DNA from 2 places in the Methyloferula stellata AR4 genome. Region 1 is predicted to be linked to the other one. Evidence: riboswitches for the same ligand, from Rfam matches in the RefSeq annotation. Region 1 holds a riboswitch; the other holds the start of a gene.

Region 1 (6,016 bases):
CGCTCGTGCGGCCTTCGTGAGCGCCAGACTTTGATATCGGCGATCCATTTGATCCCTGCCTATCTCGATCAAAGCTTTTGCTTCGAGCCGGTCGGCGAGCTTCGAGATGGCGCCGCGCGTCATGCCGATGCCCTCTGCAAGTTCGCTCGGCGCCAAACTCTCCTTCTCATAAAGCTGGCGCAGCACGACCCATTCGGCGACGGTTACGTCGCGCTGCGCGAGCTTGAGACTGAAAGCATGCGAGACATGATTCGACACGAAGCGCAGCCAGTATCCCAAATGCGCCTCCAGAGGAGCGGCCTTTGCTTTGCATCTCATTTGAGCCTCGTAATTTCCAAGGAAACTATCACAAGTAGTTTCCTTGTCAACTGTTATGGCTTTAAACTCCTGAAGTGGGTGTCTCAAAGAACGAGGGCGGCCCATCCTGTTAAGACGGCGGAGCATGCGCTCCGGCTACGTTTTGACAAAAGCGCGCGTCGCCTCGGCCCAGGCCCGCGCGCGGGCCTGGGGATCCGCATTGAGCGTGATGTCGGTTACGACCGCCGCGCTATCGGCGCCGGCTTCGAGTACGCCTTTGGCGCGGTCGAGCGAGATCCCGCCTATGCCGACAAGCGGCAACGATCCGATCTTCTTTCGCCATTCGCCAAGCCGGCCCAAACCTTGCGGCCCAAAAGGCATTTGCTTCAAGATCGTCGGATAGATCGGCCCGAGCGCGATGTAATCCGGCGCCGTTGTAAGCGCGCGGGCAAGTTCGGCCTCGTCATGCGTCGAGACGCCGAGCCGCAGGCCTGCCTTGCGGATCGCCGTCAAATCGGCCGTGTCGAGATCGCCCTGGCCAAGATGGATATAATCGCAGCCGAGATCGATCGCATCTTGCCAATAATCATTGACGATGAGCTGCGCGCCATACTGCGCGCAAAGCGCTTTCGATTTCGCAATCTCGGCGCGCCGTTCTTCGGCGCTCACATCCTTGATGCGCAATTGCACGAGCTTCACGCCGCTTGGCAGCAGCCGCGCGATCCAGCTCGCGCTGTCGACGATCAGATAAAACGGATCAAGCACGCACGGCACCGCCGAAAGGAAGGCCTGCGGTCGGTGTCGAAGGCTCGGCCATGTCGCGCGGCTCCATAGGTCCCGCGAGATAGGCGAGCCGCCCAGCTTCGACGGCGCGCGCAAAGGCGTCCGCCATCATCACCGGATCGCCAGCTTTCGCGATGGCCGTATTCAAGAGCACGGCATCATAGCCAAGCTCCATGGCTTCCGCCGCATGCGACGGCGTGCCGATGCCCGCATCGACGATGAGCGGCACATTCGGAAAATGTGCGCGCAAGGCCTTCAGGCCGAACCTGTTGTTGAGACCACGGCCGGAACCGATCGGCGCGCCCCAGGGCATCAGGACTTCGCAACCGGCGCCGAGCAATTTTTCTGCGACGACGAGATCTTCCGTCGTGTAGGGAAAGACCGAGAAACCGTCGCGCGCGAGAATAGCCGCGGCTTCGACAAGGCCGAAGACGTCGGGCTGCAACGTATCGTCCTCGCCGATGACTTCGAGTTTGACCCAAGCCGTGCCGAAAACCTCGCGCGCCATTTGCGCGGTGGTGACGGCCTCTTTCACGCTGCGGCAGCCGGCCGTATTCGGCAAAACGCGCACGCCGAGATCGCGGATCAAGCCCCAGAAGGAATCGCCCGCGCGGCCGCCGCCCGCCTCGCGGCGCAGCGAGACGGTGACCACCTCGGTCCGTGCGGCTTTGACGGCGGCGGCAAGAATGGCGGGCGACGGATATTGCGCCGTGCCGGCCAAGAGCCGCGACGTCAGGCTGACTCCATAAAGCGAGAGCGGCTTGTCGCTCAATTCAGCCTCCCTGTTTCGGCACGAGAACCTCGACCGCATCCCCGTCTTTGAGAGGCGTCGTCATCCGATCCACCTTGCGGATAAAATTCTGATTGAGCGCCGTCGCAACCATGGCGTCTTCATAGTCGAGCTCATCGAGAAGCGCTGCGAGCGTCGTCGCAGCGACCTCAAGCTCTTTGCCGTTCACGCGGATCTGCATCCATGATCTCCGGAAAATAGGACCCCTTCAACACGACATCCGCCGCGCGGCGCGCGAGCGACGGCGCCGCGAGAAAGCCGTGCCTGTAAAGCCCGTTGACGAAGAGCGTCCGGCCGTCCAGCCGCAGACGCGGCAGGTTGTCGGCGAAAGCCGGCCGCACATTGGCGCCCATTTCGATGATCTCGGCCTCGCCGAAGGCCGGATGAACCGTGCAGACGGCAGACAGCAATTCAAGCGCCGAACGCGCCGTCATCACGCCGCCCTGCCCGCTTTCGATCATGGTCGCGCCGATCATGAAGCGGCCATCGCCGCGCGGCACGATATAGACCGGATAGCGCGGATGCAGAAGGCGCACCGGACGTGCGAAATTTATCTCCTGCGTCTTGAGCACCAGCATTTCGCCGCGAACCCCGCGCAGATCGGTGAGGCGATCGCGGGCATCGAAGCCGCGGCAATCGATGATCCAATCCGCATCGCCCTCGAGCGCATCCGCCTCGGTATTAAAGCGGAAGGTGACATCGGCATGCTCCGCAAGCAGCGATGCAAGCTTCGCCATTGCAACCCGCGGATCGAGATGCGCTTCTTCTGCGAAGAAAAGCGCCGACTCGAACCGGCCTTCGAGATCTGGTTCGAGCGCTGCGACAGCGGCCCCATCACACATCTCATAATGCGAGGTGCGGCGCGAAAAGCGGATGAGGTCGGGTCTATCGCGCGCGGGGGCGACGACAAGGCTGCCATGTATCTGAGCGACAGGCACGTCTTGCGTCCAATAGGTCAGCGCCTCGATGCCATAGGAGACGACAAGCGGCTCGGCGCTTTCGGCCTCGCACCAGGGCGCGATCATGCCGCCGGCAAACCAGGAACAGCCGAGGCCCGGCCCCGCCGCGCGATCGACGATCTCGACCGCGCAGCCGGCGCGGGCAAATTCATAAGCAGTTGTCAGTCCAGCGACACCGGCGCCGATCACGCGGATCTTCATCGTGGGCCTCCAGCGCTTAGCGCCTCATCCTGAGGGGCAAGCCATAGGGCGTTGCGAAGCGACGCCCGTCGCGAGCAACGGGCTATGGCTTGCGTCTCGAAGGAGAGGCGCGGGCAAGCCGCATAGTGCAAGTCGCCATGCCGCCCTCGTCCTTCGAGACGTGCGCTACGCGCACTCCTCAGGATGAGGGCTAGAACTGCTGAATGTGGGGGAAAAAATGCGCTCACAACCATCCCTCCGCCAGTGCAAACTGGATCAGGTTCGAAGGGTCGCCAGGCGCCGGCATGATCGTCATGCCAGCTTGCCAGCCTCTCAGCCCCCTGCCGGGGATCCCCTAGGTCTCAAACTCTAAATAGGCTCCGCAGGCCGCTCCCGTCAAGGAGAGGTCGGTTTTGCCTCACCGAAATGCGGCTTGATGTCGAGAAGCGGCGTCATGTCGAGACAGTCGAGCCCGGTGACGATGAGACAGCCCGGCTCGACGCGCCGCAAGGCGACGATGGACGAGGCGATCGGATTGGGCCGCACGGGAGAGCGCAAAGCAAAGGTTCCAACCGGTTCCTTGCCGGTGGCCGCCTGGATCACAAGGTCGCGCCGCGCTTCGTTCATCCAATAGAGAAGCTGCAATTCAGGCCATTGCTCGATGCCGGTCAGCGCCTGATGCCAGAGCGGATCGACGACGATGCGGCATTCGGGCCCCTGCTCGCGATCACCCTGCCGCGGACAGTCCGTCCGCTTCTGCCAAGGTGTGCGAATATGCCCGATAAAATAGAGCTTTGCGTCGCTCGCGCGGGCCTCCTCAAGGGTTACAGCGATTTCGCCGGGCCGGATCGTTTCATCCATCGTTTTTCCAATCCCCTTTACATTGCAAGCCTAACCCCGGACGATGGCCTTTTACGCCGGGGGCTCGATATGACCTTCGACCGCGCTGCTTTCATCAAAACCAATACGCATCTTGCCCTGGTTCCGCTGCGGCCGGACATCAAGCTTCATCTTGCCGAAGAAGCAACAGGGCTCTGGCAAAAGACGCAGGACGAGCTTCACGCCGTCAACCTGCCGCTGCCTTATTGGGCCTTCGCCTGGCCGGGCGGCCAAGCCTTGGCGCGTTATATTCAAGACCATCAAACCTTGGTCGCGGGCAAACGCGTCCTCGATCTCGGGTCGGGCTCCGGCCTCCTCGCGATAGCCGCGGCCAAGGCGGGCGCCGCTCATGTCGAAGCCAACGATATCGATCCCTTGGCGATGGATGCCATCTCCATGAATGCCGTCGCCAATAGCGCCGATATCCATCTTCTATCTGAAGATGTTGTCGGCTGCGATCAGCATTGGGACGTCGTGCTCGCAGGCGATATCGCCTACGAGCCCGGCATGGCCGAACGCTTCATTCTATGGCTGGAACAGCTCGCCAATAAAGGCACGCGCGTGCTGATCGGCGATCCCGGCCGCACCTATCTCCCGCGCGACAGGCTCCATTCGCTGGCACACTACGAGGTGCCGGTGTCGAAATGCCTGGAAGATTGCGAGACGAAAATGACGGATGTCTGGCGCTTCAAGGACGCGATGTAAGGGGCAACCTTCACCATAAGCGAACAATGATTTCCGTCATGGCCGGGCTTGTCCCGGCCATCCACGCGGTAACGCTTCATCACTGATTTTGTACCAAGCATCAATGTCTCGGCGTGGATGCCCGGCACGGGGCCGGGCATGACGAGGTTGAGCCAATCGGATTTCGCCATTCATCTACAGCGGCCATTTTCGGCGAGGCGGCATCGCTTTTGTCAATGATCGCAACGCAATCAAGTTTACGCAGATTGCGTAAACTTATCTGCGTGCGACCGCCTTCGGCGGCGGCCCGAAGGGCCGTCATTGACTAAAGCGATCCGCTCGCCATGCTCGCCGCCAACAGATGAATGACAAGGATTGAATTGCGAGCTGCGAAATGCAGCGGCGACGCCTCGATCCTTCGAGACGCGCCTTCGGCGCTCCTCAGGACGAGGGCTAGGCCTGCTTCTGATAATCCTTGATGTCGGAAAAGCTGATGTCCGGCCAGCGTTCCTGTTCGTAGCGCAGATCCCAGGCGGATGCCGCCATGAAGACCGGCGCGCCGTCGAGATCCATCGCAATCGATGCCGGATAGGCGCGCGTGAACTTGTCGAGGTCGGCCTGTGTCTTCGCGCTCACCCAGCGGCAGAGCTCGAAACGGCTCGTCTCGAAGGTCACGTCCAACCCATATTCGGCTGAGAGCCGCTCGGCCAGAACATCGAGCTGCAAGGCGCCGACGACACCCACCATCGCGGCCGCGCCATCATTCGGCAGGAAGACCTGCACGACGCCTTCCTCCGCCATCTGGCCAAGCGCCTCGCGGAGCTTCTTCGCCTTCATCGCATCGCCGATCTTGACGCGGCGCAAGATTTCCGGCGCGAAGCTCGGCACGCCGCGAAACACAAGCTCTTCGCCTTCGGTCAGCGTATCGCCGATGCGCAACGTGCCATGGTTCGGAATGCCGACGACATCGCCCGCGTAAGCCTCTTCCGCCAATTGGCGGTCCTGCGCGAAGAAGAATTGCGGCGCATTGAGCGCGATGTTCTTGCCCGTGCGCACGAGCTTCGCCTTCATCCCGCGCGTCAACTTGCCGGAACAGACGCGCATGAAAGCGATACGGTCGCGATGGTTCGGGTCCATATTCGCCTGGATCTTGAAGACGAAGCCCGTCATCTTCGGCTCATGCGCGTCGACATGGCGCGACGCTGCGTCAAGCCCATGCGGCGGCGGCGCGAATTCGGCCAGAGCATCGATCAGATCGCGCACGCCGAAATTGCGCAGCGCGCTGCCGAAAAAGACCGGCGTCAGATGGCCTTCGAGAAAGGCTTGCCGGTCGAAGCGCTTCAGGCCGTCGCGCGCGAGTTCGATCTGATCGCGCACCTCTTTAAAATCCGGCTCGCTCAACAGCCCCTTGATATAGGGATCGTCCGGGCCGCTCACCGCAACC
Region 2 (6,016 bases), 990 kb from region 1:
AAACAACCCCTCATCCTGAGGAGCGCTCCGTTAGGAGCGCGTCTCGAAGGATGGGCAACGTACATATCACCCTCGTCCTTCGAGACGGTCGCTATCACGACCTCCTCAGGATGAGGGTGATTGGCCTCACACGTAAAGCTTGCCGCCCTTTTCCAAAAATTCCGCGCTCTTCTCCGCCATGCCTTTTTCCGCCTCATCGGCTTCCATGGCTTTGGCCTCGTCGCGGAGATCCTGGCTAATCCGCATCGAGCAGAATTGCGGTCCGCACATCGAACAGAAATGCGCGGTCTTATGCGCGTCCTTCGGCAGCGTTTCGTCGTGGAAATGCTGCGCGGTTTCCGGGTCGAGGCCGAGATTGAACTGATCCTGCCAGCGGAAGTCGAAGCGCGCGCGTGAGACCGCATCGTCCCTGATTTGCGCCGCCGGATGGCCCTTGGCGAGATCGCCCGCATGCGCCGCGATGCGATAGGTGATGACGCCGACTTTCACATCGTCACGGTCGGGCAGGCCCAAATGTTCCTTCGGCGTCACATAGCAGAGCATGGCGCAGCCGAACCAGCCGATCATGGCGGCGCCAATGCCGGACGTGATGTGATCGTAGCCGGGCGCGATATCGGTCGTCAGCGGCCCGAGCGTATAGAAGGGCGCCTCGTCGCATTCCTTCAGCTGCTTTTCCATATTGATCTTGATCTTGTGCATCGGCACATGGCCGGGACCTTCGATCATCACCTGACAGCCCTTTTTCCAGGCGATCTTGGTGAGCTCGCCGAGCGTTTCGAGTTCGGCGAATTGCGCGCGGTCATTGGCGTCGGCGATCGAGCCCGGACGCAATCCGTCGCCGAGCGAGAAGGACACGTCATAGGCTTGCATAATGTCGCAAATATCTTCGAAATGCTCGTAGAGGAAGCTTTCGCGATGATGCGCGAGGCACCAGCGCGCCATGATCGAACCGCCGCGCGAGACGATGCCGGTGGTGCGCTTGGCGGTCAGCGGCACATAGGCCAACCGCACGCCCGCATGGATGGTGAAATAATCGACGCCCTGTTCGGCCTGTTCGATCAGCGTGTCGCGGAAGACTTCCCATGAGAGCTTGGTCGCGTCGCCATCGACCTTTTCGAGTGCCTGATAGATCGGCACGGTGCCGATCGGCACCGGCGCATTGCGCAGGATCCAGTCGCGAATGTTATGGATATTGCGGCCTGTGGAGAGATCCATAACGGTATCTGCTCCCCATCTAATGCTCCAGACCATCTTCTCGACCTCTTCGGCGACCGAGGAGGTCACGGCCGAATTGCCGATATTGGCATTCACCTTCACCAGGAAATTGCGGCCGATGATCATCGGCTCCAGCTCGGGGTGATTGATATTGGCGGGGATGATCGCGCGGCCGCGGGCGATCTCGTCGCGCACGAATTCAGGCGTGACGAAAGCCGGAATCGAGGCGCCGAAATGTTCGCCGTCGGCGAGACGTGTCTGCGCGCCTTCGACCATCTGCTCGCGGCCGAGATTTTCACGATGCGCGACGAAGATCATCTCTTCGGTGATGATGCCAGCCTTGGCGAATTCATATTGGGTGACGGGATGGCCCGGCGTGCCGCGGCGCGGCGAGGTCGCTGCCGGGCAGGGCGGCACGAGCTTGTCGGCTGAAACCGAGCCATTGTCCTCAGGCTTCACGGCGCGGCCCACGTAAGTTTCCAAGCCCCCGCGCTTCGCGAGCCAGGGCGCGCGAATGCGCGGCAGGCCGGCGGCGAGATCGATATGGGCATCTTCTTCCGAATAGGGTCCAGACGCATCATAGACGCGCACGGGAGGTTCGTTGGCCGACGGATCGAGGGCGATCTCGCGGAAGGGCACCAGAATATCGTCGCGGCCTTCGGCGCGATGATAGATCTTGCGCGAGCCGGGCAGAGGGCCGGTCGTGACGCTTTGCGGAACGAGCGTTTCGGGTTTGGGCTGAATATTCATGTCGCTGCGTCCTCCGCTTGATTTTCTTGAAGGAGGCCGGCGCTATGGAGAAGACGGATTTGCGCTCATCGCAAATGGCCGGTCCCTGCGCTGGCATTATCCAGGTTCAGGTTCGATGGGTGTGATCTCAGCCGCCGTTCAGCAGCACCCCAGGGCATAGGGAACATAGAGCGCAATCGCCCGCGCGGCAAGCCGTGGATTTGGAGGCCTGGCTGAGCAGCAGCGGTGGGCTCATCAAAAGGGCGGCAACAAAAAAGCGGGACCGAAGTCCCGCTTTTGAATGTGGAGCCTAGAGGCGGTGAGATTACTCGCCGACAGGATCGCTCGCATTGGTGGCTTCGCCGCGAAAATCCTCGCTCGGACCCTCGGCCTTACGGCGGCGGCGGCGCGGGCGCAGAAGAAAGGAATCGGCTTCCCGTTCGACTTCCGGCTGCATCATGGTGCGCGGCAGGCCCTCGTCGCCGGCGCCTTCCATATGGACCTCGGGCTGCAGACGGACCGGCGCAGTGATGAAGGCAGGCAAGCCCGCTTCATTGTCAGGAACCATGGGGCGCGGCTCGCGATATTCGCGCCGTCCGCGCGAACCATTGCCGCGCGAGTCCTGATCGCGGTTCTGACCTTGCCGCTCCTGATAGGGCTGCCTGTCCTGGTAGCTGCGCTCTTGATTGCGGTCTTGGTAGGTCCGCTCCTGATTGCGATCCTGGCCTTGGAAGCCGCGGTCCTGATTGCGATCTTGATTACGGTCCTGACCCTGAAAATTCCGGTCTTGGCGCGGCGCGCGGTCTTGACGTTCAGGCCGCTCGTAATTTTGCCGGCCATTATTATGGCTGCTGCCGTTGCCATTATTGTTGTAATAGGGCCGCTCCTGATAGGGCTGGGCCTCGTTGGTCGGCGGCTGCTGGGCGTAGGGTTGCTGCGTCGCCGCCGCGGGGGCAAAGCGTTCCGGCGGGGACGCGAAACGATCCGGCAGGCCGCCGAAATCGTCGTCATCATCGTCTTCGTCGGTCTCGGCTTCGCCGGGCTGGCGTTGATAGCCGAAGGCCGCTTGCTGTTGAGCTTGCTGCGCCGCTGCGATCAGCCGGAAATAATGCTCGGCGTGCTGGAGGTAGCTTTCGGCCATCACGGGATCGCCGGAAGATTGGGCATCGCGGGCGAGCTGAAGATATTTTTCGCCGACGTGATGGGCTGTGCCACGGATTTTGACGTCAGGACCGTTTGATTCGTAGGACCGCGTCAATGGGTTCGGCGCCTTGCGGTTGTTGCTACGCCCGCCGCGCATACGCTTGTTCTGACCTGGTCTCATTGATGTTCCTTGAGTGGCAATATAAGCCGCAATCCCCACATCGCCTTACCGGCATGTTGGTCCAGCCATTGATGAACCGTCTGAATGCGAAGACGCTTGCGGATATGGCTCTCCGGCCTAGCAAGAATTCCGCGCACGAACAGCCGTGGCTTAGTCCTTAACCCTCGATTGCCTTGGGGTCTCAGAGTTCGGGAAAATCACCTCGACAACGCTGTGCCATATCGTCTTGCGGAGATGGAAATCGCTCAATCCGTCATGAGCCCTGGCAAATCAGACGGAGACGATCTCAACACCTTGCCGTGCCATAACATCAGCAGCGAAAGGTAATTCTTGGCGTGGACCCTAATCGTTTTCGGCACAAACGCCAAGTGGTTTCATGGGCGTGGTTCAGAATTATATTTGATGCTCCGGCCCTGTGGCGAAATTGTCACGCTCACGCTGGCTGCAAGGGATTCTATCCTGAGGATTGCGCAAGATTTTATAGTTTCAGGCCCCGATTTCAAGACCCGCCAAGACGACGCGTTCCCGCCCAGCTAAATCGCGCCTCCTGCCAGTTGGTTCCAGTCCATAGGAGCGCAGAATCGATTCGACTCCGCTCAACTGATCCGCCCCGAGTTCGAAGGCCAGAATGCCGCGCGGCGCCAGATGCGGCGCGACGGCCGACGCTATGGCGCCATAGGCCGCAAGCCCATCCGGGCCGCCGTCGAGCGCAAGATGCGGATCGTAGAGTCTGACTTCGGGATCAAGCCCGGCAATCTCTCCAGCTCTTATATAGGGTGGATTGGAGACAATTACATCGAAGCGTCCGGAGATTGGCGCCAGCCAATGGCCGGCGAGGATGAAAGCGCGGTTGGACAGACCCAAGGCGCTGAGATTTCGCCGCGCGACGGCACAAGCCGCTGGCGAGAGATCCACGCCAAAACCGATGGCCTGCGGAAGCCGGCCGAGCAGCGCGCCAAGAATAGCACCCGACCCCGTGCCGAGATCGAGAAGCCGCAAAGCTTCATTTGCGCGGGGCCCAAGTGCCGCGAGAACCGCTTCGACCAGTGTTTCGGTGTCGGGCCTCGGATCGAGGACGGCCGGATCCACGGCATAGGTTTCGCCGAAAAACTCGCGTTGCGCCAAAATGCGCGACACGGGCTCGCGCGCGAGTCGCCGGCCGGCAAAAGCCGCAAGGCGGGAGGCGGGTTCGCCCAGCGGCAGATCCGGGTCGCGCAAAAGCCCGGCATGATCGATGCCGAGCGCGGCGCAAATGAGCACGCGGGCATCAAGCGCCGCGCTGTCGAGGCCTGCCTCGGTAAAGGCCTCGACCAAAGCGCGTTGGGCTTTTGCCCGGCTCATATTCCCATCGAGGGCGAGCGGCGCGCTCACGCCGCGGGTTGGCCTGCCGCCTTCACGAGAATACGCGTCAGGCGGTCGGCGAATTTCGGCGCATCGGCCGGCTTCTCGCCTTCCATCAGCCGGGCTTCGTCGAAAAGCAGCCAGACGATATCGGCGAAAGCCTGTTTGTCTTGACCGCCGACATGGGCCGCGAGCGCGGTCAGCAATGGATGCGATGGATTGACTTCGAGGACAGGTTTCGAAATGCCGTTCGCATGGCCATGTTGCGCCAGCATCTGCTCGAGCCGCCGGTCGAGACCGGTTTCGGATGCGATGAGGCAGGCGGGACTTTCCGACAGGCGGTCGGACGCCCGCACGTCCTCGACGACATCGGCGAGTTCCTGCTTCATCAGAGCAAAGAGGCTCGCAAGTCCGGCGGAAGTCGCCTCGCTCGCAGGCAGCGGCGCGCCTTCCTTCAACGGAATGCTCTTGATGTCGGCGACGCCTTGCGACACGGATTTAAACGGCTTGCCGTCGAAGCCCGCGGCGGTGCCGACCCAAAAGGCATCGACCGGATCGGGCAACAGCAAAACCTCGATGCCGCGGGCGCGGAATCCTTCAAGTTGCGGGCTCGATGCAAGCCGCTTCAGATCATCGCCGAGAAGATAATAGATGGCGGTCTGGTTTTCCTTCAGGCCCGCGACATAATCGGCGAGCGTGCGCTTGCCCTCGGGAAAAGCGGAGGTCGGAAAGCGTGCGAGCTTGAACAGCGTGTCGCGACGCTCGGGGTCTTCGTAAAGACCTTCCTTCAGGACGCTGCTGAAATGCTCCCAGATCTTGTCGAAGGCGGCCGCGTCGGTTTCGGCCAATTTGGTCAATTCCTGCAGGACGCGATTGGTGACGCCCTTCTTGATCGCCGCGAAAAGCGGGCTTTCCTGGATCATTTCGCGTGAGAGATTGAGCGGCAGATCGGCCGTATCGACGACGAGGCTGACGAAGCGCAGCCATCTCGGCATGATATCGGCGTCGGGTGCGATCAGAACATGGCGCACATAGAGTTTCGAATGGCCTTTGCGGGCGGGATCGAAGAGGTCGAAAGGCTGGCTGCCCGGCACGAAGGCGAGCACCGTATATTCGTAGCGCCCCTCCGCGCGCCAATGCAGCGTCAGCGCCGGCTCATCGAATTGGCCCGAGATGCTGTGATAGAGCTCCTCATATTGCTCTTGCGTGATGTTGCTTTTGGGCTTTTCCCAAAGCGCGCCGCCCTCGCTCAGGACCTTCGGCTCGGCGCCGGGCGAAGCGATCAGCTCGATTTGAATGGCAAGCGCGCTTGAATGTTCGCGTACGATCCGCTCGATGCGGTAGTCTTCGAGATAGTCCTTCGATCCCTCGTTGAGCGTCAGGATCACCCGCGTGCCCCGCGACGGT

What was found. A riboswitch is a leader RNA that binds a small molecule or an ion and turns the genes downstream of it on or off. The one in region 1 is predicted to bind thiamine pyrophosphate.
Region 2: linked by a shared signal. The riboswitch ahead of thiC (phosphomethylpyrimidine synthase ThiC) and the one ahead of A3OQ_RS0108995 (FAD-dependent oxidoreductase) in region 1 are both predicted to bind thiamine pyrophosphate.

The regions. Positions count from the first base shown of each region.
Region 1 covers NZ_ARWA01000001.1:1,832,522-1,838,537, reverse strand. Annotated here, with positions in the region: gene A3OQ_RS21850 (MarR family winged helix-turn-helix transcriptional regulator) at 1-444, opposite strand, end outside; gene A3OQ_RS0109010 (thiamine phosphate synthase) at 454-1,062, opposite strand; gene A3OQ_RS0109005 (thiazole synthase) at 1,055-1,891, opposite strand; gene thiS (sulfur carrier protein ThiS) at 1,854-2,051, opposite strand; gene A3OQ_RS0108995 (FAD-dependent oxidoreductase) at 2,020-3,030, opposite strand; TPP riboswitch at 3,246-3,376, opposite strand; gene A3OQ_RS0108990 (SAM-dependent methyltransferase) at 3,406-3,870, opposite strand; gene A3OQ_RS0108985 (class I SAM-dependent methyltransferase) at 3,940-4,593, shown strand; gene A3OQ_RS0108980 (peptide chain release factor 3) at 5,026-6,016, opposite strand, start outside.
Region 2 covers NZ_ARWA01000001.1:844,135-850,150, forward strand. Annotated here, with positions in the region: gene thiC (phosphomethylpyrimidine synthase ThiC) at 127-1,965, opposite strand; TPP riboswitch at 2,030-2,127, opposite strand; gene A3OQ_RS0104250 (DUF4167 domain-containing protein) at 2,270-3,268, opposite strand; gene prmC (peptide chain release factor N(5)-glutamine methyltransferase) at 3,755-4,609, opposite strand; gene htpG (molecular chaperone HtpG) at 4,636-6,016, opposite strand, start outside.